One region of the Pseudazoarcus sp. NS36 genome, then DNA from elsewhere that is predicted to be linked to it. Evidence: riboswitches for the same ligand, from Rfam matches in the RefSeq annotation. Region 1 holds a riboswitch; each other region holds the start of a gene.
The links. Region 1 has a riboswitch for cobalamin ahead of AC6H0R_RS13860 (acyl-CoA thioesterase). Riboswitches for the same ligand answer to the same signal wherever they lie in the genome.
Positions count from the first base shown of each region.

Region 2: linked by a shared signal. The riboswitch ahead of AC6H0R_RS05395 (ribonucleoside-diphosphate reductase subunit alpha) and the one ahead of AC6H0R_RS13860 (acyl-CoA thioesterase) in region 1 are both predicted to bind cobalamin.
Region 3: linked by a shared signal. The riboswitch ahead of AC6H0R_RS05095 (TonB-dependent receptor) and the one ahead of AC6H0R_RS13860 (acyl-CoA thioesterase) in region 1 are both predicted to bind cobalamin.

Region 1 is NZ_BAAKJA010000009.1:115-5,739, forward strand. It holds gene AC6H0R_RS13855 (FkbM family methyltransferase) at 23-928, opposite strand; cobalamin riboswitch at 1,167-1,371, shown strand; gene AC6H0R_RS13860 (acyl-CoA thioesterase) at 1,472-1,849, shown strand; gene AC6H0R_RS13865 (DNA adenine methylase) at 1,944-2,705, opposite strand; gene AC6H0R_RS13870 (Com family DNA-binding transcriptional regulator) at 2,671-2,874, opposite strand; gene AC6H0R_RS13875 (hypothetical protein) at 3,006-5,567, opposite strand; gene AC6H0R_RS13880 (hypothetical protein) at 5,557-5,625, opposite strand, start outside.
Region 2 is NZ_BAAKJA010000003.1:30,816-42,688, forward strand. It holds gene AC6H0R_RS05365 (transcriptional repressor) at 56-535, shown strand; gene AC6H0R_RS05370 (MBL fold metallo-hydrolase) at 542-1,483, opposite strand; gene AC6H0R_RS05375 (hypothetical protein) at 1,658-1,993, shown strand; gene AC6H0R_RS05380 (YaiI/YqxD family protein) at 2,217-2,663, opposite strand; gene AC6H0R_RS05385 (cysteine-rich CWC family protein) at 2,663-2,878, opposite strand; gene AC6H0R_RS05390 (ribonucleotide-diphosphate reductase subunit beta) at 2,896-4,008, opposite strand; gene AC6H0R_RS05395 (ribonucleoside-diphosphate reductase subunit alpha) at 4,044-6,824, opposite strand; cobalamin riboswitch at 6,971-7,178, opposite strand; gene AC6H0R_RS05400 (RelA/SpoT family protein) at 7,249-9,468, opposite strand; gene rpoZ (DNA-directed RNA polymerase subunit omega) at 9,583-9,798, opposite strand; gene gmk (guanylate kinase) at 9,801-10,415, opposite strand; gene AC6H0R_RS05415 (YicC/YloC family endoribonuclease) at 10,426-11,292, opposite strand; gene AC6H0R_RS05420 (serine/threonine protein kinase) at 11,387-11,873, shown strand, end outside.
Region 3 is NZ_BAAKJA010000002.1:403,998-415,870, forward strand. It holds gene cobO (cob(I)yrinic acid a,c-diamide adenosyltransferase) at 1-367, opposite strand, end outside; gene AC6H0R_RS05085 (ABC transporter ATP-binding protein) at 400-1,176, opposite strand; gene AC6H0R_RS05090 (FecCD family ABC transporter permease) at 1,176-2,156, opposite strand; gene AC6H0R_RS05095 (TonB-dependent receptor) at 2,181-4,124, opposite strand; cobalamin riboswitch at 4,240-4,469, opposite strand; gene cobU (bifunctional adenosylcobinamide kinase/adenosylcobinamide-phosphate guanylyltransferase) at 4,522-5,046, shown strand; gene bluB (5,6-dimethylbenzimidazole synthase) at 5,036-5,761, opposite strand; gene cobT (nicotinate-nucleotide--dimethylbenzimidazole phosphoribosyltransferase) at 5,900-6,940, shown strand; gene AC6H0R_RS05115 (adenosylcobinamide-GDP ribazoletransferase) at 6,955-7,725, shown strand; gene cobC (alpha-ribazole phosphatase family protein) at 7,710-8,261, shown strand; gene AC6H0R_RS05125 (nicotinate-nucleotide--dimethylbenzimidazole phosphoribosyltransferase) at 8,319-9,341, shown strand; gene AC6H0R_RS05130 (diguanylate cyclase domain-containing protein) at 9,408-10,127, shown strand; gene rfaE1 (D-glycero-beta-D-manno-heptose-7-phosphate kinase) at 10,209-11,174, shown strand; gene rfaD (ADP-glyceromanno-heptose 6-epimerase) at 11,171-11,873, shown strand, end outside.

The sequences.
Region 1 (5,625 bases):
CTGAGATCGTCCGGGCGACAACTCAATCAGCACTCACCTTGGCAGCGTGCTTTGCGGGCAAGGCAATGATCATGTCGTACGTGCCGCAGGCAAGCTCCGGCACCAGCACGATGCTGCGCACATCCTTTCGTCCGAAGAGAAGCTCGGATACGTTTCTGAGCCGTCTTGAAATCCACGACTGTCTGTCTCGATCCGTTTCGATCACGCACATCTCGTAGCCAAGGCTTCTGAGGAATTTTATGGAGGCGGTCTCTCCGCCTTCAATAAACGCTGTTGAGTGCTGTTCAAAGGCAATGATCGGCTGATGCAAGCGGATCGTCTCGACCGCGCCCTTCAGCACATTGAGCTCCATGCCTTCTACATCGATCTTGATCAGGCTGACGTCACGGATCCCTTCCGCAACATCGTCCAGCCGTTTGACTTCAATTCGTACCCGAGAGTCGCTGTCGACCGGCAGTACGGCCGAAGACCCGCCGTAATTCACGATGTTTTCCGACAGCAGCAAGACCTCTTCCTGGTCTGACAGCCCATGGTTGAACACCGCAATGTTCGGGCGGAAGCCGGCATTGAAGCTCAGCAACTTGAATGTATGCGGATTGGGCTCAAAGGCATGCACCTTCGCGAAATGCCTGGCGAACTCAAGTGAATGGTTTCCGATGTTCGCTCCGGCGTCGATCACGGAAGCGGCAGAAAGATCGATCTCAAGTAGAGCCATGAGCTGCAGGAGATCTTCGATTTCATCCTTTTCGTGCACACCGTTCAGGTAGATGAACAGCCCGATCAGGTCGTTGGCGTACACAGCCATGCGATGACCGCGGGAGGATGCGTGCTCCGAGTTCTTGCGGAGGAGGTAGTTGTAGGCAAAGTTTCTGCAGAAGGGCTCGCGGAAAGAGCTCTTCAACACCCTGGTCATTATTTTCTTTTTCACTACCAACCTCTGAAACGGATGACACTGAGCCAAGCCCGCTGAACAGGTGCACAGAGTCGCCAAAGACCTACCGACGGTTGCACGCTTCAATCCGAACAATCGCCCAAACTTCTCCGGCGCCTGCCATACCGTTGCGGCGCCTTACCCCGGCTTGCCCGGACCATCCTACGGGAAGTCTCCGGAAATACGGCTCCTGCAAGACAAGTGCGACAAAACCCTCCGCGCACTCCAACCCGGTATGATCTGCGCCACTCCGAGGTTGCCCGCCGTCACGGCGGGCATGAAAAGAGAATCCGGTGACGGGCACTTCGCCCGCAAGCCGGAACTGCCCCCGCAACTGTAATCGGCAAGTCGTACGCCAATCTGCCACTGGAAGCTTCCGGGAAGGCGGCGTGCAACGCGAAGCCGAGAGTCAGGAGACCTGCCCGGAGCCATTCTTCAACCACGTTCGGGCGGGGTGTCCCTGGCGAGAAGGCTGCGTTGCCACGCTTGCGTGGGAGCGCGCGTTCCCGTTTGCGGCTCCGCCTTCAACCGGAGCCTTTCATGTCTTCTCCCCTGACGCTTTCCCTGACCGATCTGGTGTTGCCGGATCAATGCAATCACCATGGCACACTGTTTGGCGGCGCGGCCTTGTCGATGCTCGACAAGCTGGCCTTCATCCTGGGCAGCAAGGCGCTGCGCGGGCCTCTGGTGACGGCCTCGCTGCGCGAGTTGCAGTTTCATGCGCCGGTACCCGCCGGCAGCCTGACCGAATGCCTGGGGCGGGTTGAACGCGTGGGCGAGCGTTCGGTAACCGTGGAAGCGCAACTGTTTGCCGAGGACTTGCTGACCGGCGCGCGCGTGCTGTGCCTGTCCGGGCGGGCGGTGATGGTCAGCACGGCAGAGCCGAATAAAGCGCGCCGCGATAAATGCGGCTCGTGAAGCGAGATAAATGGCCGCGCCGTGAGTTGCACAGTACACAAGAATTTTGCGCGACACGAAAGGCCGGCTGATGCCGGCCTTGTCGTTTGCTCGTCTACCAGTTGCGTATGAGCAGCTCGCTCGACGTGCCCGACCGTCCGTTGCCTCCGACTGTGTAGCGGATGGCCAGGCGCTCGATGTGCAGGCCGGCGAACGCCCGGTGCATCTCGGGGATGTCGTTGACGGAAATGAGCATGCGGCCCTTGATCGACTTGGCCACCTCGGCCATCCGCTGATAGTTGTCGAGGCCGAACTCGACGCCGTAACCCTCGGTTCCCCAGTACGGGGGGTCGAGGTAGAACAGCGTGTGTGGGCGGTCGTATCGCTCGATGCAGACCGCCCACGGAAGGTGCTCGATGGTGGTCTGTGACAGCCGGAGGTGCGCTGCCGACAGATCCTCCTCAACCCGAGTCAGGTTGAACCGCGCCCCGGCCGTGGTGGCGGTGCCGAATGTCTGCCCGGATATCTTGGCGCCGAATGCCAGGCGCTGAAGATAGTAGAACCGAGCGGCGCGCTGTATGTCGGTCAGGGTGGCGGGTGCGGCATGCTTTGCCCAGTCGAACATCTGCCGGCTGGTCAGCGACCACCGGAACTCCTGAACGAAGGCGTCGAGGTGGTGCTTCACGACGCGGTACAGATTGACGAGGTCGCCGTTGATGTCGTTGAGCACCTCGGCCTTGACCGGGGGCTTCATGAAATACAGTGCGGCGCCGCCCGCGAATGGTTCGACGTAGCAAGTGTGCGCTGGCATCACCGGGATGATGTGCTTTGCGAGGCGGCGCTTACCGCCGATCCAGGGGATGATTGGGCCTGCCATGTTGCTCTCCTTTGTCCGGCGATCGCGTCGCGCGAGGGGGAGGCTCGATGGCCTTCGGGTTATCAAAGAACTGATTCATGCACCCGCAGCGCGGGCACTTGATTTGCAGCTTCACCGCCTGGCCACGGCCGAGCAGTCGACGGCAGTTGCCGCAGCGTATTTCATCCATTGCAAGCCCTTTTCAAATGGTAGGCTTGGCACGCTCTCGCGAGAGCGGCGGGCCTTGCCTGGCTTGCAGCCCCTGTCTGCAGGTTGGGGGCGTGTCGAGGTGCGCTAACACCTAGGCACGCCGCCCGTCTTTCACACCGCCCCGAACAGGCGGAACTCGGTCGTTGCCAGATAGACGGTCTTGTACAGCCGCCAGCGCTGGGCCACGACCTCGGTAAAGTCAAAAGCCTTCTCGCGATTCGCGCCGCTGTCGGTCACGCCTGAGATGGTCAGCACGGTGACCCAGTTCGCCCCGTCGTAGTACTGCAGCGTCGCGGTGTTGAGGTAGGTTGCAACGGCGCCCCAGCCGGGCATGTTGCCGCCGGCCACGAGCACGCGCGACACAGCCGCCGGGGCGCCCAGATCCGCTTCGATCCACCCGGTGCTGGCCGTGCCGGCGCCGGTGGCGCCGTCGCCGTCTCGCATGTTGGTGGTGGTGGCGGTCAGGGCGCCGTAGACGCTGCTCTGGGAGAAGGCGGTGGGCAGGCGCTCCGCGAAGGTGGGGGCGATGTAGGTCCAGTCAAAGTCGTGGCGCGCGGCCGACCAGGACGCCAGCCCGTCGCGGTGGGCGGTAACGCTCACGCGCACGGTGCCGCTGGCCGGCGCCACGGGCGCGGCGGCGGTGCCGGTGATCCCGGTCTGGGTGGCAAAGACGGTGCCGGGCGGCTGTTCGACCACTACGGTATAGGTCGTGCCGTCTTCCGGTGTGACGCTACCCAGCGCCTCATCGATGAGCTGGTCAGCCTGCTGCACCCGGTTGCGGTGCGCCCACTCGATCTGCAGCGCCTCGGCCTCCAGCGCGGTCGGATAGGCCTGCCCGTTGAGCCGCAGGCGGCCGGGCGCGTAGGGCTTGGCCTGGCGGTTGGTCAGGGTAATGCTGTCGATGTTTGCCAGCGCCTCGTCGAGCGAATCGGAACTGGTATGGGTCAGGAATTTGGCGTTGACGGTCTCGCTCAGGTACTCCTGTTCAACGGCCAGTGCGCCGGCATCGGTAAACCAGACGCGCGTGCCGGCCGGCCACGGCCGCGGCGGCGTGTCCGCGCAACCACGCGCCAGCGTGAGCGTGCCTGCGGCCGGGTCAATGGCCTCAACGCGGCACCATTCGGTGCCGAGCAGCGCCGCTTCGCCCGGCTCAACGAGGTCCAGGTCCAGCCCCGAGACGATGATCATGGCCTCGGCCATCACCCCGACCGGTGCGGCGAGCACGGCCGAAGGGCACCATTCCCCGGTACCCACCGCCTCAAACGGGTTGCTGCCCACGCGCGCCAGCAGGGTGTAATTGAATGCGAGCGGCGTGGGTCGGGCCGCCACCGACGTCATGGCGCTGCTGTTGTCATCGATTGCAGCCAGATCCTGAGCACTCAGCCGCGCGGCCAACTCGCGCCAGTTGGCCTCAAGTAGCGCCCGCGCGGCCGGTGGCACCGCACTGCGGTCAGGAATCACGTGGGTGCTTTCCTGCACGCCCACATAGGTAGTGCTGTCCATCCCGAAGACGTCCTGCACGGCGGTGATGCGGATCACGCCGTCTTCGAGCCCGCCGTCCTCGACCTTGACCGCCCGCAGCACCACCTCGCCGATGCCCAGCTGCGGCGCGGAAATCCTGAACACGCCAGCCGGCGTAATGTCGCGCGCACGCCGGTCAAAGGCCAGCTTGTAACGCTTGAGGCCCGAGCCGCGCAGCTCGCCCTCGCGGGCGGCCACCCGGGCGGCAAGCTGCGCCGTGGGCAGGCCCGGCATCTGGATGGTTTCGCTGCGCCGACCGTAGGCGGCGATGGCCGCCGTGTTGCGCCAGCCGGTCGAGCGCGTCTCGTTGGTCACCGGATCGCGCCACTCGACCACGACCTCATTCACCGCGCCCGCGCCGGCCGGACTGTCGGCCTCCTCAATTTCGAGCAGCCCCGTCTCGAAGGTAAACAACGCCAGATCATCGACATCGTAATCCCCGCGGGCCAGCGCGAGCGTTACCAGACCGGTGCGGCGCGACACATACAGGCTGGCGGCAATGTGGTCGCACACCTGTTGCAGGAACTCGCCCACGCTCACCCGCGTGTTCCAGCGCAGGCACAGCCCGAAGCCCTCGGCATGCAGCGCATCGGCCGCAGCGGTGAAACTGCCGTCCAGATCGAGACGGCTCATCGGCTGGCCGCCGCCCACGTCGCGCAGCGTCATGGCCTTGACCAGGATGTGGGCGGGGTTCATCGCCGGCACAGGCAACCCGTCGGGGGCCACCACTGCCCGCGCGGGATACCACGCCTCGTCGTTCTGCCAGCCCTTGAGGATGGTGGTCCGCTGCACCATCCACGGCTCCGGGTAGGGGTTGATGGCGCACAGCTGGCCGGTGAAGAAGGCCGTATTGACGTGGCGCAGCGCACTCGTCAGCGGCCCGAAGGCCGCCACCACCGCGCTGTTGCGCGCCTGGTCCGGCGCGCCGAACATCACGTGCAGTTTGCCCACCACGCCGCCCGCGCCAGCGTCTCCGCCGAACAGGTTGGGCTTGTTGATGTCGATGACGCCGTTGCCGGTCAGGTTGCCGCTCCAGGCCTCGCGGCCGCCGATCTTGATGGCGCGCCACGCGTCGCACGGCATGCGCGAGAAGCCCATCAGCACGTCCGCGAAGTACCGGTACCCGACGGTGACCTTCTTGCTACTGCCCATCGTGTGCCTCCTCGCAGGCGCGGGCATGCTCGACCAGCGCAATGGCGAGCGCGTCGCC
Region 2 (11,873 bases), on a different contig from region 1:
TGCAACAGTCCGAAGGCTGTCCTGCGAGCGCACAGGGGCTATCATGTGCACGCCCATGAGCCACCACGACCACACCTCCTCCTGCTGCGAAGAGCTCACGCTCGACGATGCTGCCGAACGCTGCCGCGCACGCGGCGCCAGCCTCACGCCGATCCGCCGTGCCGTGCTGGGTCTGTTACTGGACGAGCCCGGCGGTATCAAGGCCTATGATCTGCTCGACCGCATGAAGGAAGTTCACCGCTCGGCCACGCCGCCGACGGTGTATCGCGCACTCGACTTCCTGATCGATCAGGGTCTGGCACACCGCATTGCGCGCACCAACCAGTTCGTCGCCTGTCACCACGACGGGCACGACAAGGCAGTGCTGTTTCTGGTGTGCCCGGCCTGCGGCACCATCACCGAACTGCATGATGACGTGGCGCTGGCGGGCCTGATGAAGGGGCTGAAGGCAGCCGGCCATACGCTGGCCAGCCCGGAGATCGAGCTCAGTGCCGTATGCGGCACCTGCGCCGCGAGCAAGGCCAAGCCGTCGTAAAGCCGCTCAGCGCAGCGACGACCGCTCCATCTGGATAAACACGTTGTAGGCATTGAGCCGGTTGGCCTCGCGAAAGGCCGGCAGCTTCTCCCACGCGCTCCAGTCGATGCCGGCATAGGCCTCGTCGAAAGAACTCATCTCTTCCACGGCCTTGCCGAGTTCGGTACGCAGAAAGCGCAGGTAGTCGCGCGTCATCACCAGATCGGCCTGCGGGTTCTTGGACACCGGACCATGGCCGGGGATCAGGATCTTCGCGTCGATCTCCAGCAGACGATCCAGCGCCTTGAGCCAGCCACGCGTATCGGCGTTGCCGACAAAAGGCACGCGGCCCCGGAACAGCAGATCGCCGGCGAACACCACGTCGTCTTCGACCACATGCAGCACCACGTCGTCCGGCGAGTGCGTCGGGCCGACATAGATCACGCGCATGGTGACGCCGCCAAGACGGATTTCCGCCCCGTCATCACCCAGCCAGCGATCCGCCGGGGTCGGCACGGTCTTCTCGTCCACGAAGGGGAACAGGTCGGCACGGCGCTGCTCAAGCCGCGCCTGTGCTTCGTCGGAGTTGAGGATGAGCTCGCCCGCACGATGCGCCCAGATCTCGATGCCGCGCGCCTTGAAGGCCTGCAGACCGTAGTAGTGGTCGGCGTGGTAGTGGCTCACCACGACCAGTCGGATCGGCTTGTCGGTGATCTTCTCGATCTCGCTGATGAGCTGCTCGCCCAGCACCGGCGTGCCGAGCGCATCGAGCACCACCACGCCTTCGTCGGTGACGACGAAACCCGCGTTCGACATGAAGCCCTCGTTCGCAGACGACGCCATGCCGGCCTTGCCCAGCACATACCAGGTATGCGGCGCGACCTGCACCGGGCTCATGTCGATGGCGTGTACCAGCGGCGCTGCCAACAGACACGCGGCAGCCAGCAGACGGGTTGCGAAGGCGCGCATGATCGGTCTCCAATTATCGTTATATCGGCATATGCTAAAACTCGCATCGCCGACTGTCGAGGCAACAAACTTGAAATCGGACTGGCGCCCTTATTTAATCAGAACATCGTTCCAGCCACTCCGCCGGGGCGGTGAATCCGCAAAGCCTTTTCCGGGCAATTCAGGGAGACTCCAATGAGCGCTGCGAAAACACCACTCACCGTCGTGTACGACAGCCGCAATCTGACAAGCAAGCTGGAAGTCGACAAACTCAAGGCCAAGGACACCTCCGGGCTGATGACGCTGGTCGACATCGCGGCCGGCGGCAAGGCCGAGGAGCATGGCTGCACGGAGGATGCCGTGCGCAAGGCCGTCCATGTGCGTGACGCCGAGGGCACGGTGTTTGCCGGCATCGCGGCTATCGGCGCGCTGCACGACGCCGTAGGCCTAGGCGGCTATTTCCGCTTCTGCCGCACACCGGGGCTGACTTCCGGGCCATCTGGCTTCTTTCCGAACAAGAAGGCCGCCTGATTGGCGTGACATGCGGCAGTACCCTCACCTGCGGCATAAGGCGGCCAGCCCCACAGGCACTCTGGCGCCTCCAGTGAAACGCAGCTTGATGCGCTGCTCGTTTTACCAACGGGGCCCCAACATCACGGTTCAACGGATCAAGACGGTACGCGCACTCGAGGACGCCACCACGGGATTCAAGCCCCAGGTAAAGGAGCCATCGGGGGCTGGACAGGCCTCCTACTCAGCGTGCCTGCGCGAGCAGGCGGTCCAGGGCATTGGCAAACTTCTGGCGGTCGGCCTGACCGAAGGCGGCAGGCCCGCCGGTCTGTACACCGGTGCTGCGCAGCGTGTCCATGAAGTTGCGCAGGTCGAGCAGCTCCCGGATGTTTTCCTTGCCATAGCGTTCGCCGCGCGGACTGAGCGCAATCGCGCCCTTCTCGACAATCTGCGCCGCCAGCGGAATGTCAGCCGTGACCACCAGATCACCCGCCGCCGTACGTTCGGCAATCCAGTCGTCGGCGACGTCAAAACCACCCGGGACCTGCACCGCACGGATGTTCGGCCCTGCCGGTACGCGAAGCATCTGATTGGCGACCAGCGTCAATTCGCGCCCCGTGCGTTGCGCCGCACGGAACAGGATGTCCTTTACCGCCACCGGACAGGCATCGGCATCGACCCAGATGTGCATCAGGCGGCGCCGTGGCCCGCGACGCAGCGGGCGCAGATGCAGGCCTTGCCGCGCACCGCTTCAGGAAGGCTGTCGATCAGCGGAGGCGGGATCGGCGTCGTGGTGCACCAGCACGGCACATCGAAACTGCCACTGCCGGCCGGCCCGCAGGCATTGGGGCCGCCGCACAGCGGACATTCGTTGGCTGGAATGGGGATCGGAATCGGGGCGTTCATGCCCCGAGCTTAACCGATCAATCCCAGGCCAGCGTACCCCCGGTCTGATATTCCGTGACACGGGTTTCGAAGAAGTTCTTTTCCTTCTTCAGGTCGATCATCTCGCTCATCCACGGGAAGGGGTTGTCGGCGCCCGGATAGACCTCGTCGACACCGATCTGGCGGCAGCGGCGGTTGGCGACGAAGCGCAGATATTCCTTGAACATCGGCGCGTTCAGACCGAGCACGCCGCGCGGCATGGTGTCTTCGGCGTAGCGGTACTCCAGCGCCACGCCTTTCATGATCAAGCCACGGATTTCCTCGCGGAATTCCGGCGTCCACAGATGCGGATTTTCCTGCTTGATGGTGTTGATCAGATCGACGCCGAAATTGCAGTGCAGTGACTCGTCACGCAGGATGTACTGGTATTGCTCGGCCGCACCGGTCATCTTGTTCTGGCGGCCGAGCGCCAGGATCTGCACGAAGCCCACGTAGAAGAAGATGCCTTCCATGATGCAGGCGAAGACGATCAGCGAGCGCAGCAGCTGCTGGTCGGCCTCGGGCGTGCCGGTGCTGAAGTTGGGGTCGGTCAGCGTGTCGATGAACGGGATCAGGAAGTCGTCCTTGGCGCGGATGCTGTCGACCTCATGGTAGGCGTTGAAGATCTCGCCCTCATCCAGCCCCAGGCTCTCGACGATGTACTGGTAGGCGTGGGTGTGAATGGCCTCCTCGAAGGCCTGACGCAGCAAATACTGGCGGCACTCGGGCGCAGTGATGTGGCGGTAGGTGCCGAGCACGATATTGTTGGCCGCCAGCGAATCGGCCGTGACAAAAAAGCCGAGGTTGCGCTTGACGATCAGACGCTCGTCGGGGGTCAGTGCGTTGGGGTCTTTCCACTGCGCGATATCGCGCTGCATCGAGACTTCCTGCGGCATCCAGTGGTTGGCGCAACCGGCCAGATACTTGTCCCACGCCCAGTGGTACTTGAACGGCACGAGCTGGTTCACGTCGGTGGCGCCGTTGATGGCGCGCTTGTCGGAGGCGCGCACGCGCTGGCTCTCGTGTGCGGCGGTGGCTGTCAGTGCCGGAGTCGGGCTGGGGGCTTGCGGCGTAGCCGGCGCGGCGGCGATGTTGTCTTCAAAATCGAGCATGTCTTGTCCTTGTCTTGTGGCGTGTGCAGAGCGGCTTACTGGCAGGCTTCGCAGTCAGGATCGTCGATGGCGCAGAACTTGGGCTCACCGACCTGGGCGGTAGCGACCGCCGCAACGGTGGCCGCTACGGCGTTCAGCTCCCCACCGCTGCCGGTGGATTTCTCGGCCGAAGTCGCACCCAGCGAACGCAGGTAGTAGGTGGTCTTGAGGCCGCGCGTCCACGCCAGCATGTAGGTGTCGTGCAGCTTCTTGCCCGAGGCGCCGGCCACATAGATGTTCAGCGACTGCGCCTGGTCGATCCACTTCTGGCGGCGCGCGGCGGCTTCCACCATCCACGCGGTGTCGATCTCGAAGGCCGTGGCGTAGAGCACACGCAGGTCTTCGGGTACGCGGTCGATCTTGCCCAGCGCGCCGTCGTAGTACTTGAGGTCGGAGATCATGACCTCGTCCCACAGGCCGCGCGCCTTGAGCTCGGCCACCAGCGATTCATTGACCACCGTGAATTCGCCCGACAGGTTGGATTTCACGTACAGGTTGCGGTACTCCGGCTCGATGCTGGCCGACACGCCGACGATGTTGGCGATGGTCGCGGTCGGGGCAATGGCGATGCAGTTGGAGTTGCGCATGCCGTACTGCGTGATGCGGGCACGCAGACCCTCCCAGTCGAGCGCGCTGGAGCGGTCCAGCTCGACCGGCACACCGCGCTCACGTTCCAGCAGGTCGACCGAATCGAGCGGCAGCACGCCCTTGTCCCACAGGCTGCCGCGGAAGGTCGAATAGGCGCCGCGCTCGCGCGCCAGTTCGTTGGAAGCGCTGTAGGCCTGATAGGCGATGGCCTCCATCGAACGGTCTGCAAAGTCGACCGCTTCCTGCGAGGCGTAGGCAATGCCCAGTTTGTGCAGGCAATCCTGGAAACCCATGATGCCCATGCCGACCGGGCGGTGACGCAGGTTGGAATTGCGCGCCTTGCCGACCGCGTAGAAGTTGATGTCGACGACGTTGTCGAGCATGCGGATGGCGGTCTTGATGGTGCGTGCCAGCTTCTCGTGGTCGAGCTGGCCATCCTTGAGGTGCGCGACCATGTTCACCGAGCCGAGGTTGCACACGGCGATCTCGGTGTCCGAGGTGTTCAGCGTGATTTCCGTGCACAGATTGGAGCTATGCACCACGCCGACGTGCTGCTGCGGCGAGCGCAGGTTGCACGGGTCCTTGAAGGTGATCCACGGGTGGCCGGTCTCGAACAGCATCGACAGCATGCGGCGCCACAGTTGCACGGCCGGCACACGCTTGTGATGGCGGATTTCGCCGGCGTCCGCCTTGGCTTCATAGGCGGTGTAGGCGGCTTCGAATTTCTGCCCGAAAAGGTCGTGCAGGTCGGGCACGTCGGCCGGCGAGAACAGCGTCCATTGGCCGTCTTCGCGCACGCGCTTCATGAAGAGGTCGGGAATCCAGTGCGCGGTGTTCATGTCGTGCGTGCGGCGGCGGTCGTCGCCGGTGTTCTTGCGCAGGTCGAGGAATTCCTCGATGTCGAGGTGCCAGGTCTCGAGATAGCCGCACACCGCGCCCTTGCGCTTGCCGCCCTGGTTCACCGCCACGGCGGTGTCATTGACGACCTTCAGGAACGGGATGACGCCCTGGCTCTTGCCGTTGGTGCCCTTGATGCGGCTCCCCAGTGAGCGCACCGGCGTCCAGTCGTTGCCCAGACCGCCGGCGAACTTCTGCAGCATGGCGTTTTCCTTGATGGCCTGGAAAATGCCGTCGAGGTCGTCGGACACGGTGGTGAGGTAACACGACGACAGTTGCGAGTGCATGGTGCCGGCGTTGAACAACGTCGGCGTGGAGCTCATGAAGTCGAAACGCGACAGCACTTCGTAGAACTCGATGGCGCGCGTTTCACGGTCGATCTCGCTGATTGCCAGACCCATAGCGACCCGCATGAAGAAGCACTGCGGCAGCTCGATGCGGCGCTCGTCGACGTGCAGGAAGTAGCGGTCATACAAGGTCTGCAGACCGAGGTAACCGAACTGCAGGTCGCGTGAAGCGTCCAGCGCGGCCGAGATGCGGGCCAGATCGAACTGTGCCAGTCGCGGATCGAGCAGACCGGCCTCAACGCCGATCTTCACGTAGGCCGGAAAGGCCTCGGCGTAGCGCGCGGCCATGTCACTCTGCGCCACTTCCTCGCCCAGCACTTCGAGACGGATCTGGTGCAGCTGCAGGCGCGCAGTGACGTAGTTGTAGCCCGGCTCGCGTTCGATCAGCGCACGCGCGGCCAGCACCAGCGCCTTGTGCACCTCGCCCAGCGGCATGCCGTCGTATAGATCGCGCATGGCGGCATCCACCACCGGCGCCGCGGTCACATCGGCCAGACCGATGCAGGCCTCCTCGACGATGCGCACCAGGCGCTCACGCTCCAGCGGCTCACGCCGACCGTCGATATCGACATGCAGCTCGGGCGCACTGCGCGGCGCTTCCAGCGCACGCTCGGCGGAGCGCTTCTCGCGGTACAGCACGTAGGCGCGCGCCACTTCCTGCTCACCGCCCCGCATCAGCGCAAGTTCGACCTGATCCTGGATGTCCTCGATGTGGATGGTGCCGCCATCAGGCTTGCGCCGTACCAGCGCGGCGACCACCACCTCGGTGAGCTGACCGACGACATCACGTACGCGCGTCGAGGACGCGCCATGACCGCCCTCGACCGCGAGAAAGGCCTTGCTCATGGCGACGGCGATCTTGCCCGGATTGAAATCCACCACCGAACCATTGCGGCGGATGACCTTGAAGGGTGGCAGGGAGAGGTCTAGCTGAGGGCGGTCCATGGGAGCTCCTGGAGTGTCGTGCGGGGAGCTCCGGACAAACGCGCAGCAACCGCCGGCCTCAAGGCGCGGCGGAATACGGTTGTCGGACGGACAAGAGAGATGGTGTAAGCCATGTCCTCGCCGGGGCACCCCGCCCCGATTGCATTGAAGGAAGTGGCAGCACGGCAGGTCTCCTGACTTCCGGGTCATGATCTGTCGCCGGCCTTCCCGGGGATACACCGAAGTGCAGGGCCCAGTGGCTTGGGGTGGTGACAGACTCGCCGGTTACAGTTGCGGGGGCAGTTCCGGCATTGAACCGGATTCCCTTTTCATGCCCGGCCGTGGAGCCGGGCAACCGTGAAGCTGGATTGGATTCTGGATTCGGAAACGGAGGAGGTCAAGCGCGGTTACACACTACCCCTAGTAGGTTGTGTGCAAAAAACTACTACATGCTGCGGCCGAAGCTACCGTCGCTGCGGGTGCGGCCGATGCGCATCACTTCGGGAACACGACGCACTGCACGCATCACTGTGGCCAGATGCATGCGGTCACGCACCTGGATGGTGATGTTGAGCGCGATGTACACGCCCTGCTCGTTGTCCATCGTGACGTTCTGGATGTTGCAGTCTTCTTCGGCGATCGCGCTGGCAACGCGCGCGAGAACACCGCGACCTTCGCGCGTGATGATCTTGAGCGTGACCTCGAAGGAACGCTCGTGTGCCGGCTCCCACTCGACATCCACCCAGCGGCCTCGGTCGCCGCGCACCTTGGCCACCGCGGTGCAGTCGTGGCGGTGCACTTCCAGCCCCTTGCCCTTGCGGATGACACCGATGATCGGGTCGCCCGGAATCGGCTGGCAGCAGGTGCCGAACTGCACCGCGATGCCTTCGGCACCGCTGATCTGGATCGGCGAGATGGACTTGGGCTTGATGACGTCGGGGCGGCCGGATTCCTGCTCCTGCGCCTGCACCAGACGGCGCGCGACGATGACCGGCAGGCGCTTGCCCAGACCGATCTCGGAATAGACCTCTTTCTTGCTCTTGACCCCGCGATCCTTGAGGAAGCGGTCCCACGCGAAGGTACTGATCTGGCCCAGCGCCAGACCATGCGGGCGCAGGGCCTGATTGAGCAGGCGCTCGCCCAGCGCAACCGACTCTTCATTGTGGGCGTTCTTCAGGAAGTGACGGATCTGCGCACGCGCCTTGCCGGTGCGCACATACGACAGCCAGGCCGGGTTAGGATTGGCGTGCGCGGCGGTGATGATCTCGACCTGATCGCCGTTGTGCAGCTCGGTGCGCAGCGGCATCAGATCGGCGTTGATGCGGCAGGCTACGCAACGGTTGCCGATGTCGGTGTGCACGGCGTAGGCGAAGTCCACCGGCGTCGAGCCGCGCGGCATGGACAGGATCTTGCCCTGCGGCGTGAACACATAGACCTCACCCGGGAACAGGTCGATCTTGACGTGTTCGAGGAACTCGGTGGCCTCGGCCGAGGTGTGCTGCAACTCCAGCAGCGACTGCAGCCAGTTGTGCGTGCGCTGCTCCAACTCGGTGAGGGTCTTCTCGTCGTCCTTGTACAGCCAGTGCGAGGCCACGCCGGCATCGGCGATATGGTGCATCTCGGCGGTGCGCACCTGGATTTCGATGGGCGTGCCGAATGGGCCGATCAGCGTCGTGTGCAGCGACTGATAGCCGTTGGCCTTGGGAATCGCGATGTAGTCCTTGAACTTGCCCGGCACCGGTTTATAGAGCGAATGCAGCGCGCCGATGGCGACATAGCAGGTCTGCACGTCCGGCACGATGACGCGGAAGCCGTAGATGTCGAGCACCTGCGAGAACGACAGGTTCTTCTCGACCATCTTGCGGTAGATCGAGAACAGGTTCTTCTCGCGCCCGAAGATGTCGGCGGCGATGCCCCACTGCGGCAGGCGTTCTTCCAGCGCCTTGAGCACCTTGCCGACGACCTCGCGGCGGTTGCCGCGCGCGGCCCTGACAGCCCGGTCGAGCACACGGAAACGCATCGGGTACTTGTGCTCGAACGACAGCTCCTGCAACTCGCGGTAGAGCGTGTTGAGGCCCAGCCGGTTGGCGATCGGCGCGTAGATGTCGAGCGTTTCGGTGGCGATGCGTCGACGCTTGTCCGGACGTACGTGGTCGAGCGTGCGCATGTTGTGCAGACGGTCGGCCAGCTTGATCAGGATCACCCGCAGATCGTTGGCCATGGCCAGCAGCATCTTGCGGAAGTTCTCGGCCTGCGCTTCCTTGCGCGAGCGGAATTCGACCTTGTCGAGCTTGGACAGGCCATCCACCAGCTCGGCGGAGACCTTGCCGAAACGACCGGCGATCTCCTGCTTGGAAATGTGGGTGTCCTCCATTACGTCATGGAGGAGCGCTGCGATCAGCGCCTGCGCGTCGAGCCGCCAGTCGGCGATGATGTCCGCGACTGCAACCGGGTGCGAGATGTAGGGGTCACCGCTGCTGCGGAACTGGCCCTGATGGGCGTCAGCCGAGAAATGGTAGGCAGCCTCGATGAGGCCGATATCCTCGGACTTCAGATAGGTTTCGAGCTTGGCCTTGAGCCGGCCGAAATCAAGCGACAGCACGCTCGACGAGGGGGGGCTGAACGGTTCCTTGGGCAGCGGGGCCACATCGGTCGCGATAGCCATGAGCCTACCCCCGCTGCAACCAGGGCATACATGCGCACACTGCCGCCTTGCGCCGGCAGTGTCGGTCAACGCTTACGTTCGCATGCCCTGAGTTCAAAAACCCTCCCCGGAGAATCAGGCCTGGCCGCGGTTGAGCACCTCAAGCCCGACCTTGCCGTCGGCGATCTCGCGCAATGCGATGACCGTCGCCTTCTCCTTGCCGTATTTCTCGGCCTCGATCATGGGGCTGGCGCCGACCGTGAGCTGACGCGCACGGAAAGTGGCAGCCAGCGTGAGCTGGAAGCGGTTCGGGATCTGCTTCAGACAATCTTCAACGGTAATACGGGCCATGATCAATCCTGCTCAAGAAATTCAATGTAACGCGAATGCCGCGCCCGCTGCCGCGCACAACGCAGCCGCGAAGCGCGGACGATGGCCACGAGGTCGCCAATGGCGTCCTCGAGGACATCATTGAGTATAACGTAGTCAAACTCTCCCACATGGCGCATCTCGCCACGCGCACCCAGCAAACGCCGGGCAATCACGTCGTCGGGATCCGTGCCACGCCCACGCAGGCGCTGCTCCAGCACCTCGAAGGACGGTGGCAAAACGAACACGCCGACCGCCTCGGGGAAGGCCTTGCGCACCTGCTGCGCGCCCTGCCAGTCGATCTCCAGCAGGATGTCGTCGCCTGATTCAATCTGCTCGCGGATCCAGGCCTTCGAGGTGCCGTAATAGTTGCCGTGCACCTCTGCCCACTCAAGGAATTCCGCGTTATCCCGCATGTTCCGAAAGGTCGAAATATCAACGAAATGGTAGTGCTGCCCATCCACCTCGCCCTCGCGCGGCGCGCGGGTGGTGTACGAGACCGACAGCCTGACGTGCGGGTCGCGCTTGAGCAAACCGCCCACCAGGGTGGTTTTCCCGGCGCCCGAAGGGGCGGTAATAATGATCAGGGTTCCAGGCATCCGCCACTCCTCACTCGATGTTCTGAACCTGTTCGCGCATCTGCTCGATCAGCACCTTCATTTCCATGGCGATGCTGCTGATGTCGCCCGCCGCGGACTTGGAGGCCAGGGTATTGGCTTCGCGGTTGAGTTCCTGCATCAGGAAATCCAGCCGCTTGCCGGCCTGACCACCCGTATCGAGGATACGTTCGACCTCATCAAGGTGGGCAACCAGACGGTTGAGCTCTTCGTCCACGTCGACACGCTGCGCGAACACCGCCACTTCCTGGCGGATACGATCTTCGTCAAGCGCAGCCACCGCATCTCGCAGACGTGCTGTAAGGCGCGCCTGATACTCGGCCACCACTTCCGGGATGCGCGGTTGGGCGCGGGCAACAAGTGCACGCATCGCGGTGGCGCGCTCGCGGATCATGCCCGCAAGCTTCTCGCCCTCGCGCGCACGGCTGGCAACAAAGTCATCAAGTGCCGCGGCCACCAGTTGTGCGACCTGCGGGCGCAGACTTTCTGCTTCGATGCGGTCTTCGGCGAGCATGCCGGGCCAGCGCAGGATTTCGGCGACCGAAAGCTCCTTGGCCTCGGGCATGCGAGTACGTATGGCCGCTTCGGCGTGACGAAGTTGTTCAAGCAGCGCGGAATTGATCGACAGATGCGGGACACCGCCGCCGTCCACCTGCAGACTGAAGCGACACTCGAGCTTGCCGCGCAACAACCTCGCCGACAGGGCTTCACGCAACATCGGCTCGAACAGCCGAAGGTCGTCGCCAATGCGAAAAACAAGGTCAAGAAACCGCGAATTCACGCTGCGCAATTCCAGATGCAGGCTGGCGCGGCCGACTTCGCACTGCTGGACGGAAAAGCCCGTCATGCTACAAATCATCGGTCATTTCTCCGGAAAGTCCGTCCCATCCATTACACTCCTCCACCACAGCCCGCTGTTGGCCACCCACTGACGCCACGACCCGCTCCCGAACATGTCTGCCCTGGCAAACGCTGCCCTTCCTGCCGGATTCGAGATTGACCAGTACCGCATCGAGAAACAGCTCTCGCATGGCGGATTCTCGATCGTTTATCTGGCCCGCGACGAAGCCGGCACGCCGGTGGCGATCAAGGAATATCTGCCGAATTCTCTGGCCCTGCGTCAGCCCGGCGAAACCGCGCCGCACATCTCCTCGCAATACCAGTCCGCCTTTCGCTACGGCATGAAATGCTTTTTTGAGGAAGGCCGCTCACTTGCCAAACTGATGCACCCGAACGTGGTGCGGGTGCTGAACTTCTTCCGCACCAATGGCACGGTGTACATGGTGATGGAGTTCGAAAAGGGTCGTACGCTCAACGAGTATATCCAGAAACACCGGGGCAAAGTGCCGGAGCGCTTCATCCGCGCGGTGTTCAGCCGCACGCTCAACGGCTTGCGCGAGGTGCACGCGCACAAGATGCTGCATCTGGACATCAAGCCTT
Region 3 (11,873 bases), on a different contig from region 1:
CGAGCAGCGCGCGGGCCTGGGCCCAGCCTTCCTGCGCCTTGGCGATGTCGCGCGCGCGATCCTGCGTGTCCCAGGTGAAGCCTTCACCCATCACATGCCATTCGACGCCGGGCTGCTGGCGGAAGAAGGCTTCTTCGCCGGTGTCGGAACGCCCCTTCACGAACTGCACCACGCCAGCGCGCATGCCATGACCCAGCGCGCGCGCCAGCACGCCAAAGGCCGCGCTGGATTTGCCCTTGCCGTTGCCGGTGTTCACCAGCAGCAGGCCGCGCTCCTCAGTGGCCTTGGCGATGCTGGCGTCGATGACTTGCTTCTTGCGCTTCATGCGCTCGTTGTGACGTTGGTTGCGTTCGGTTTCGTCGCTCATGAATGCTCCGGTAAAACAGAAAAAAACGGGGGTCAGCGCGGCACGAAGATGCGCCGGCCGGCGTGTTCGAGGCAGTCCATCGGCTGCGAGAAGGCTTGCTCCAGCACGTCCGGGCGCAGCACTTCGTCGCGCGCGCCGGCCAGCACCTGGCCACGGCCATCGAACAGCACGACATGGTCGGCCAGCCTTGCGGCGAGGTTGATGTCGTGCAGCACGGTGACCACCGCGCAGCCCTGCGAAGCGCGCTCGCGCAGCAGCTCCAGCGTGCTGATCTGGTGGTGCAGGTCGAGGTGGTTGGTGGGTTCGTCGAGCAGCATCAGGCGCGGGGCCTGCGCGAGCAGCGCGGCAATCGCAACGCGCTGGCGCTCGCCGCCGGACAGGGTCTGCACGTCACGCGCGGCAAAATCCAGCATGCCGGTCTCGCGCAGGGCGGCCTCGGCCACAGCAACGTCCTGCTCGCCCTCCCAACCCCAGCGTCCCAGATGCGGGTGACGGCCGACCAGCACGGTCTCCAGCACGCTGGACGGAAAGAGGTCTGGCTGCTGTTGCGGCAGATAACCGCGCAGAAGCGCCAGCTCGCGCGGCGGCCAGTCGGCCACGGCCCGACCGGCAATCGACAGTTGGCCGGCGGCAGGGGGCATCAGGCCAGCGAGCGTGCGCAGCAGCGTGGTCTTGCCCGCACCGTTGGGACCGAGCAAGACCAGCACCTCGCCGGCGCGCAGTTGCTGGCTGAAGGCGCAGCACAGCCAGCGCTCGCCCATGCGCAGCGCGAGTTGATCGATGTCGAGCAGGATGTCGCCGACCGCCATCAGCGCATCCGCCTGGAGAGCAGGAACAGGAACAGCGGCACACCGATCAGCGCAGTGAGCACGCCGACTGGCAGCTGGATGGGTGAGAGCACCGTGCGTGCGGCGGTGTCGGCAATGGTCAGCAGCGTGCCGCCCGCCAGCGCGGCGGCCGGCAACAGCACGCGCTGGTCGTTGCCGATGACCAGCCGCACCAGGTGCGGCACGATCAGCCCGACGAAGCCCACCGAGCCGATCATGGTGACCGACACGGCCGTGAGCATGGACGCCAGCGCGTACAGCAGATAGCGCAGCATGCGCACATCCACGCCCAGCGCACGGGCGCCGTCCTCACCGCGAGAGAGTACGTTGAGATCGCGCGCGAACGGCGCCAGCACCACCAGCGCCACGCCCAGCACCACCAGCGCCGGCCAAGGTTGCGTGGCACCGCTGGCGTCGCCCATCAACCAGAACAGCATGGAATACACGCGGGTGTCGGTGGCGAGTGACAGCATCAGCGACACCAGCGCGCCGCAACCGGCGGCCACCACCACGCCGGTGAGCAGCAAGCGCGTCTGCGTCCACGAGCCATCGCCGTGCGCCAGCCCGAACACCAGCAACATGGCACCCAGGGCTCCGGCGAAGGCCGCGCCGTCGACCATCCATGGCGCCAGGCCGATCATCATCGCGAACAATGCGCCGACCGCCGCGCCGCCGGAAATGCCGAGAATGTAGGGGTCCGCCAGCGGGTTGCGCAGCAGCACCTGCATCAGCGCACCGGCCAGCGCCAGAAGGCCGCCGCAGGCAAACACGGCAATGGCGCGCGGCAGGCGCAAGTGACGCACGACATCGGATTCGATACCCGTGCCCGAGCCGAACAGCGCAGCCATGGCGGCCAACGGGGTAACGGCGAACTCACCGGCGGTAAGCGCCCACAGCACCGCGCCCACGCCGGACAGCGCGAGCGCGGCAAGAATGATCCGCAGACGGATGCGCCCGGACATCAGACGCACGCCGCCTGCTCAGGCTCAGAACGAGACGCGCGCACCGATTCGCCACGTACGCGTGAAGTCGACCGGATAAACCGCGTCGTCGCGCACCCACAAGCCGTTTTCGCGCTCGAACAGATTGCTGACCGAGGCGAACAGCTCGACGTCGCGCGCGACGCGATGGCGGTAGGAGACATCGGTGGAGTGGTAGGCCTTCGTCTTCTGCGCATTGTTGTTGTCGAAGTCATTCGAGGCGTAGGCCTTGCTGCGCCAGCTGTGCGAGAGGTTGAGGTTGCCATTCTCGCCGACTTTGGCGTTGAGCGAGACCACCGCCGAATGCCGCGACACGCCCGGCAGGTTCTTGCCGTTGAAGGCGCCACCGCCGTCGTTCTCACGATCAATGATCGCGCGCGTCCAGGCGTAGTTCACGCCGGCCGTGAAGCGCTCGTTGATGCGCCAGGTGTCCTGCACCTCGATGCCGTACTTGTGCGAACGGTCGATGTTGGTGTTCGTGAAGGTGTTGGCGTTGTAGTAGATCTCGTCATGCAGCTTCGCGTGAAAAGCCGTGACCTTCAGGCGGTTGGCGGGCGTCACGTGGTTGAAGCCGACGTTGAGCGTGCGCACGCGCGCCGGGTCGATGAAGGCGTTGAAGCCACCGCCCCAGACGAAAAAGCGGTCCACGTCGGGCGCCTGGAAGGCCGAGTTGTAGTTGGCGAACACCGACCACGCGTCGTCGACGCGGTAGTTCACGCCGATATCCCAGGCCGACAGCTTGTGGTCATCCTTGTCTGCCGCGCCGACATCCGGGCGGTAGGCGTACTTCACGCGCTCACTGCGCCAGCCGGCCGAAACCAGGAAGCGGTCGAACTCGTACTGCCCCTGCACGAACCAGCCCAGGTTGTCCTTGTCGGTCTTGTTGTCGCTGCCGGTGCGGCGACCGTCGAAGGCCTGCAAGCCAGTCGTCAGCGCCAGACCGCCACGGCGGAATTTCAGCGCCACATCGGTGGAGTCATAGTCGTAATCGGACGCGAAACCGGAGGCGAACACCGACTCCTTATCCTCGCGCGAGTGGCGCAGGCTCAGCGTCAGCTCACGGCTAAGGTCGAACTCAGCGCCGGCCTGCCAGTAGTCGGAGTTGAAATCCTGCTGGGTGTAGGGGTCAGGGACAAGGGTGAAGGGGTTAGGCGTATCGTTGTACTGCGCAGGGTCTTCGTCAAACTGCGCCTGAGTCAGGTCACCTGGGTAGCGCGTGTCGATGCGCGTCTTGCCCGCATCAAAGCTCAAGCGCAAGCGGTCCACCGGCTTGCCGCTGAGGCTGAGCTGCCACGAATCGGACTCCGATTCATCGCGGTGGCCGGTCACATCCTTCTTGCTGAAGCCGTCGTGATCGGTCTTTTCGGCGCTGGCCGAGATCGCGAAACGTCCAAGGTCGATGCCTGCGGAAGCGCTTAACCCGCTCGCACCATGGCTGCCGACATAGCCTTCTAGCGTCACACCGGTGCGCGCACGTGTGTAGATCTGGATGGTGCCGGCCATGGCGCCATCGCCGTACATCACCGAGCCGCTGCCCTTGGTGATCTCGATGCGCTCGATGTCGCCCAGCGATACCGAGCCGAGCAGCTGCGGCACCATGTCGATGTTGTTCAGGCGGCGGCCATTCACGCTCACGACGATGTTCTGGTAGCCATCTCCGATGCCGTAGCCACGCATGTCGATGGCCGGCGTGAAACGGTTGCCGAAGTTAGGCATGACGTTCACCGAGGAATAGCGCGACAGGTATTCGGCCAGCGTGGCGGCGCCGGAACGTTCAATGTCGCGGCGGGTGTGCACCTCGGAGGCGTAGGGTGCGTCGACGTCGGCCATCTCGACGCCCGTTGCGGTCACCAGCACCGGGTCGAGTTTGGTGGAACGCTCTTCGGCGGAAACGGAAAACGGAAATACGGAGGCCACCGCGAGCGCGGCGAGCTTGATCTTGAACTGCATGGACAACTCCCTGACGGCCAGCCGTGCGTCCCCGCGCGGCAGAACCAGAACAAAACCGAAGATCCAGGGAGTGAGCAAACCGGGTCAAACAGGTCGCGCCGCCACCCCGCGGAACTTCGCCGATGTGTGGCAGGCCGGTATCCGGGCTCATGGGCTGGACGACACTGCATCGTCCGACGCATCGCCTTCCCGGACCGTAGTCCAGTGGCATTTTGACGCGCCTTGCTTCCACTTACCGTTGCGGGGGCAGCACAGGCATCGCGCGGAGGCATCCGTCGCTCACCTGTTTCCCGTTTACCCTTCGAGCATGAACTGCTGTCAGGCACCTGAAACACGTTCGCCCCTCGTGGGGCGAGCGCGCATGATAGCCTGAAACGCCGCGACCACTTGAGCCTGCATGAGTTCCCATCTGATTCTCGGCGGCGCCCGTTCGGGCAAGAGCCGCCACGCCGAACAGCTCGCCCGCGCCCATGGCGGGCCCGTCAGCGTCATCGTTACGGGCGAAGCGCTGGACGATGAGATGGCCGAGCGGATCCGCCGCCATCAGACCGATCGGCCCGCCGACTGGCGCACCGTCGAGGCGCCGCTGGCACTGGCCAATGCCCTGCAGAACGAAGCCGCCGAGGGGCGCGTGGTGATCGTCGACTGCCTGACGCTGTGGCTCGCCAACCTGCTCGGCGATGGCACCAGCGCGAACGAGCCCGCACTGGCGCGCGAGCGCGACGCGCTGCTGGCATTGCTGCCCACGCTGCCAGGAACGGTGCTGCTGGTGGCCAACGAGACCGGCCTCGGCCTAGTGCCGGAAACCCCTCTGGGCCGACGCTTTCGCGATGAAGCCGGCTGGCTCAATCAGGCCGTGGCAGCAGGCTGCGACAAGGTCAGCTTCATTGCGGCAGGACTGCCGCTGAGCCTCAAGGGCTGACTTTCAGCGCATCCAGGGCGGACCGCAACGGATCGTCCTGCGCCAGTCCGCCACCCCAGCCATCGCGGTGCACCAGCGAGCGCAGGTCCAGCCGCTGGCGCCAGCCGGCCCGCGCCAGCTCGGGTTCGGTCAGAAATTCATCCACATAGCCCAGACACAGATAGGCCAGCGGATAGACGCCGTCGGGCAGGCCCAGCAGTCCGGCCAGCTCGTCCGGGTCGATGATGCTGACCCAGCCCACCCCGACGCCCTCGGCGCGCGCCGCCAGCCACAGGTTCTGCACCGCCAGACAGGTGCTGAACAGATCGGTGTCGAGCATGCTGCTGCGACCCAGCACATGGGTGCCGCCACGCTTGCGGTCGCAGGTGATGCACAGGTTGAGCGGCGTTTCCAGAATGCCTTCGAGCTTGAGGCGGCGGTACAGCAAGCCGCGCTCGCCTTCATGCAGCGTAGCGGCGCGGGCGTTCTCGCGGTCAAAGCCGTCCTTCACGCGCTGACGCACGGCGCGGTCGGTGACCACCACGAAATCCCAGGGCTGCATGAAACCCACCGACGGCGCGTGATGCGCGGCCGCCAGCAGGCGGGCCAGCACCTCGTCCGGCAAGGGGTCGGGGCGGAACTGCGCGCGCACGTCGCGACGCTCGAAGATGGCGCGATATACGCCCTGCCGCTCGGCGTCGTTGAAACGATGGCTGTTGCCGTGATCGTCGTTCATGTGTGTGCCTGCGTCGCAGCCCGTTCGAAGAGCACGTCTTTTACTCCCCCTGCAGGCATGCGGACAAGGCCCGCCGCATCGTGAGCCGGCAGCGGCCGGTGCTACCATCCGCCGCTTCACCCCCCAACGCCGACCACCATGCCCTTCGAGATCCTGCCACTCGACCGCCGTCTCGCCCCCGCCCTGCAGGCGCGTATCGACGCCAAGACCAAACCGCTCGGCGCGCTCGGCCGCATCGAGGGACTGGCGCTGCAACTCGGGCTGATCCAGAACACCACCGAACCGAGCCTGTGCAATGCGCAGATGCTGGTGTTCGCTGGCGACCATGGCGCAGTCAAGGCCGGCATCTCGGCCTACCCGCAGGACGTGACCTGGCAGATGGTCGAGAACTTCCTCGCCGGCGGTGCGGCCATCAACGTGTTCTCGCGGCTGGCCGGGCTGCAGCTGTCGGTGGTGGACGCCGGCGTGGCGCACAATTTTGGCCCGCGCGAAGGGCTGATCGACGCCAAGCTCGCGCACGGCACGGCCAACTACCTTGAAACCCGCGCCATCGAACCGGAGGTCCTCGAAGCCGCACTGGAGCGTGGTCGCCAGCTCGCCCACCAGGCCGCGGCGGCCGGCAGCAATGCGCTCGGCCTGGGCGAGATGGGCATCGGCAACACGGCTTCGGCCTCGCTGCTGACGCACTGCCTCACCGGCCTGCCGCTGGAGCGCATCACCGGCCGCGGCGCCGGGCTGGATGATGCCGGCGTGATACGCAAACGTGCTTTGCTCGAACAGGCCTTGAGGCGCGGCGGCCGCCCGACCAACCCGTATGACGCATTGATGCAATACGGCGGCTTCGAGATCGCGATGATGGCCGGCGCCATGCTCGGCGCCGCCGAAAAGCGCATGGTCATCGTCGTCGACGGCTTCATCGTCACCGCCGCGCTGCTCGCGGCGCAGGGCATCGTGCCCGAGGTGCTCGACTACTGCGTGTTCGCCCACTGCTCGGATGAGGCCGGCCACGCGCAGCAACTCGCCCACCTTGGCGTAGAGCCGCTGCTCGACCTCGGCATGCGGCTGGGCGAAGGTTCGGGCGCGGCGCTGGCCTTCCCGCTGCTGCAGGCCGCGGCGGCCTTTCTGAACGACATGGCAAGCTTCGAATCGGCCGGCGTTTCGGGCCGCGAACCCGCATGAAGCTACCGCCCCGCCTGCGCGCAGAGCTGGAGCTGTTCTTCACCGCGCTCGGCTTCTTCACGCGCATTCCGGTGCCGGCCTGGGTGCCCTGGTCGCCCGAACGCCTCAACCACGCGGCGCGCTACTTCCCGCTGGTCGGCTGGGTGGTCGGCATCGCCGGCGCGGCATCGGCAGCACTGGCCATGACCGTACTGCCGGCCACGGTGGCCGTGGTGCTGTCGATGGCGGTGACCATCCGCCTGACCGGCGCCTTCCACGAAGACGGCTGGGCCGACGCCTGCGACGGCCTCGGTGGCGGCTGGGAGCGCCTGCAGGTGCTGACCATCATGAAGGACTCGCGCATCGGCACCTATGGCGCGGTCGGGCTGGTGCTGATGCTGCTCGCAAAGGCCGCGGCGCTGGTCGGGCTGGCCGGGCACGGCGCGTGGGCGCTGGCCGCCGCGCTGATTGCCGCACATGCGTTCTCGCGGCTAGCCTCGACCAGCCTGATCCACACGCTGGAGTACGTGCGCGAGGACGAACTCTCCAAAGCCAAGCCACTGGCACGCCAGCTCTCGCGCCGCGAACTGACGATTGCCGCCGGGACTGGCAGCCTGCCGCTGCTGCTGCTTGGCGTGCCGACGGCCCTGCTCACCGCCATCGTTGTTGCGCTGGTCACGCTGTACTGCGCGCGCCTGTTCCAGCGCCGGCTCGGCGGCTACACCGGCGACTGCCTGGGCGCTGCACAGCAACTCACCGAACTGGCCTGCTACCTGACGATTCTGGCGACATGGAACTCCATCTGATCCGACACCCGCGCCCGGACATCACGCCCGGCACTTGTTACGGCTCCAGCGATATCGGGCTGGCCGAGCCGGTCGAGGTGGCCGCGCAACGGCTCGCGCCACTGCTGCCGGAAGCGTTCGAACTGCACGCCAGCCCGCTCGCCCGCGCGCGCCTGCTGGCCGAGGCCATCGGCACGCCGCGCATCGACGCGCGGCTGGCCGAGATGCACTTCGGCGAGTGGGAACTGCAGCGCTACGACACGCTCGGCAGCGCCATCGACGCCTGGGCCGACGACCCCTTCGGCTTTCGCGCGCCGGGCGGCGAATCCTCGGCCGAGATGGCCGCGCGCACACTCGCCTGGCTGGCCGATGTGCAGGCCGCAGAACCGGTCGCCCCCGTGGTGGTGGTGGCCCACGGCGGGCCGCTGCGCGCCATCGCCGGGCACCTGCTGGGCCTGCCACGCGAGCGCTGGCTGACACTGGATTTTGCGTTTGCCCACAGCACCCGTATCGACATTGAAGACTGGGGCACCACCTTGAAGTGGTTCAACCGCTGAAACCTTCTGGCGCACGGTGCTAGACTGGCCCGGACGCTCCGGAAGAGGCACCGCCGCATGCAGTTCCGCATCGATCCGCCCGACACCAGCCTGCACGACACCCTCAGCGCCCGTCTCGACGGGCTACCCCGCGGACGCGTCACATCGCTGGCGCTGCAACTCGGACTGGTGCAGCAGACACTGCAACCCACCGTCCGGCGACCGACGATCGCGCTCTTCGCCGGAGATCATGGCGCCATCGCCGCCGGCGCCTCCTCACTGCCGCAAAAGCTTACCTGGCAAGGCGTCGAGCGCATGCTCTCGGGCGCCGCCCTGCTCAACGCCGCATGCCGCGAAATGGCGCTGGCACTGACAGTTGTCGACGCCGGGGTCAGCCACGACTTCTCCTCCCGCCCCGGATTGCTGGCCGCCAAGATCGAACACGGCACGGCCAACTACGCGCTGGAACCGGCGATGTGGCGCTCACAACTCGAACGCGCACTGGAACACGGCCGCAGGATTGCCCATGACTTCGCCGCACAGGACGGCAATGTGCTCGGCCTGGGCGCAATCGGCGTCGGCGCAGAAGCCTCCGCGGCATTGGTGGCGCACTGCATGAGCGACATCGGGATCGACGTGCTCGCGGCCTGTGCACCGGACGCAGGCGAAGACGCCCAGTCACGGCGCCGGGCACTGCTGGCGCGCACGCTGTCGCGCACTGGACGCATCGACGACCCTTTCGACGCACTGAAGGAGTTCGGCGGCTTCGAGCTGGTGATGATGGTCGGCGCGCTGCTGGGCGCGGCCGAGAAACGCGTCACGGTCATCCTCGACGGCTTTGTTGCCAGCACCGCTCTGGCAGCCGCCCGACGCATCGCGCCCGCGGTCACGCATTACTGCGTACTGGCCACGCGTGCCACCAGCGAGGGCGAACTGCGGCTCACCGAGGCCCTCCAGGCCGCCCCGCTGCTCGACCGCGATCTGGCCCCGGGCGACGGCGTGGGTGCAGCCCTGTGCGTGCCCCTGCTGCGCACGGCCGCGGCCTGTCTGCGCGAACGTGCCGGCGTGGCCCCGGCCGGCCAGGGCAGCGGCGGACGTTGATGTCAGGCAAAACCATGCCGTCCCGTATAATTTTTGGCTTTGACTGAACATCACACTGAGGTGGCCGTGCCCGAATTGCTCCCCCTGCTCCTGAGTTTGCTGATTGGCGTCGCCGCGGGCTTTGCCCTGGCCCGCCTGCTCAAGCGCGATCCGAACCAGATCATGCCGCAGACCCTGCCGATCAGCCCGAGCAGCGATGAGGACCTGAACCTCCGGCTGGCCGAGCGCTCGCGAGAAGTCGATGCGCTGCGTGCGCGGCTGGCCTCGATGGAACGACTGGAAAAGGACATCTCGCTGAGCGACCCGCTCACCGGCATCCCCAACCGCGTATTGCTGACCGAACGCATCGACCACGCCATCACGCGAGGCCAGCGTCACAACTCGCGCCTGGGCGTGGTGGTGCTCGACCTGAAGGCCTTCGGCGCGCTCAACAAACGGCTTGGCGAACAGGCTGGTGACCGGCTGCTGATCGCAGTAGCGCGCAAACTGCGCGAGGCAATGCGCGCCGAAGACACGGTGTCGCATCTGCAAGGCGACCGCTTTGCCATTGCGCTGGAAGGCGTCTTCGAGCGCGAAGACGTGGAACGCGCGAAGGAATCGGTCGTGCGGGTATTTGCCGAGCCCTTCGAACTCGACGACCAGAGCATCACGCTCGAAGCCTGCATCAGCAGCGCGCTGTACCCGGCCGACGGAACCGATGCCGAATCGCTGCTGCGCGCCGCCGAACATGGTCTGTCACAAGCACGCAAAGGTCGCAAGACCGCCAGCAAGGCAAAGAGCGCCTGAGATGCTGCGGCGCACCCGCCGCGCCATGCGCTTATCGTGAAATAATCCGCTTCTGCCCACCGCACAGGCAAGCGCCACACAATGTCCGCCCCGCTCCCCGATTTCCGCTCCGGCCGCGTCATCGTCGTCGGCGACGTCATGCTCGACCGTTACTGGCATGGCTCGACCAACCGCATCTCGCCCGAAGCGCCCGTACCCATCGTCAAGGTCGAACAGGACGAATTCCGCGCCGGCGGCGCCGGCAACGTGGCGCTCAACATCGCTTCGCTGGGCGGCCGGACCGAACTGGTCGGCCTCATCGGCCGCGACGAAGCCGGCGCCCTGCTCAAGGGTCGGCTCAGCGATGCGGGCGTTGATTGCCGCTTCATCGAAGCACCCAGCCACCCGACCATCACCAAGCTGCGCATCATCAGCCGCCATCAGCAATTGATCCGGCTCGACTTTGAAGAGAATTTTGCGGTGCTCGATTCAGCCGGCGTCGAAGGTGCCTTCGAAGCCGCCCTGCCCGGCGCCGCTGCGGTGGTGCTGTCGGACTACGGCAAGGGCACGCTGGCGCAGGTGGGCTCACTGATTCGCGCCGCACGGGAACAAGGCGTGCCGGTCGTCGTCGACCCCAAGGGGACTGATTTCGGTCGCTACTGCGGTGCCAGTGTGATCACACCCAATCTGTCCGAGTTTGAAGCGGTGGTTGGTCACTGCGCCGACGAAGCCACGCTGGTGGCGCGCGGCGAGGCGCTGCGCGAGGCGCTCGACCTCGAAGCCGTGCTGGTCACGCGCAGTGAGCGTGGCATGACCTTGCTGGCGCGCGGCGCCGAACCCCTGACCCTGCCGGCCCGCGCACGCGACGTGTTCGATGTCACCGGCGCCGGCGACACCGTGGTGGCGCTGCTCGGTCTCGGGCTGGCCAGCGGCCAGTCGATGGCCCAATCCATGATGCTGGCCAACGTCGCCGCCGGCATCGTGGTCGGCAAGCTGGGCACGGCCAGCGTCAGCCCAGAAGAACTCGCCCACGGGCTCGAAAACGCATTTTCCGGAGAACACGCATGATCATCGTCACCGGCGGCGCCGGCTTCATCGGCAGCAACATCGTGCAGGGCCTCAACGCCCGCGGCATCGACGACATCCTGGTGGTCGATGACCTGTCCGATGGCCGCAAGTGCCTCAACCTCAACGACGCCAACATCGCCGACTACCTGGACAAGGACGATTTCATCGCCCGCATCCGTTCCGGTCAGGATTTCGGCAAGGTCCAGGCCATCTTCCACGAAGGCGCCTGCTCCTCCACCACCGAGTGGGACGGGCGCTTCGTGATGAACGTGAACTACGACTACACCAAGTCGCTGCTCGACTGGTGCGCCCCCACCCGCGTGCCGCTGATCTACGCCTCGTCGGCCTCGGTGTACGGCATGGGCCCGACCTTCCGCGAAGCGCGCGAGTTCGAGCAGCCGCTGAACATGTACGCGTACTCCAAGTTCCAGTTCGACTGCCACCTGCGCCGCCTCATGCACAAGCTCGAAGGCCAGGTCGTCGGCCTGCGCTACTTCAACGTGTACGGCCCGCGCGAGCAGCACAAGGGCTCGATGGCGAGCGTGGCATATCACTTCTACAACCAGATTCGCGAAAACGGCCGCGCACGGCTCTTCGACGGCATCGAGGGCTACGCCCCGGGTGGTCAGCAGCGCGACTTCATCCATGTCGATGACGTCGTCGCGGTGAACCTTTGGTTCCTCGACAACCCGGGCGTGT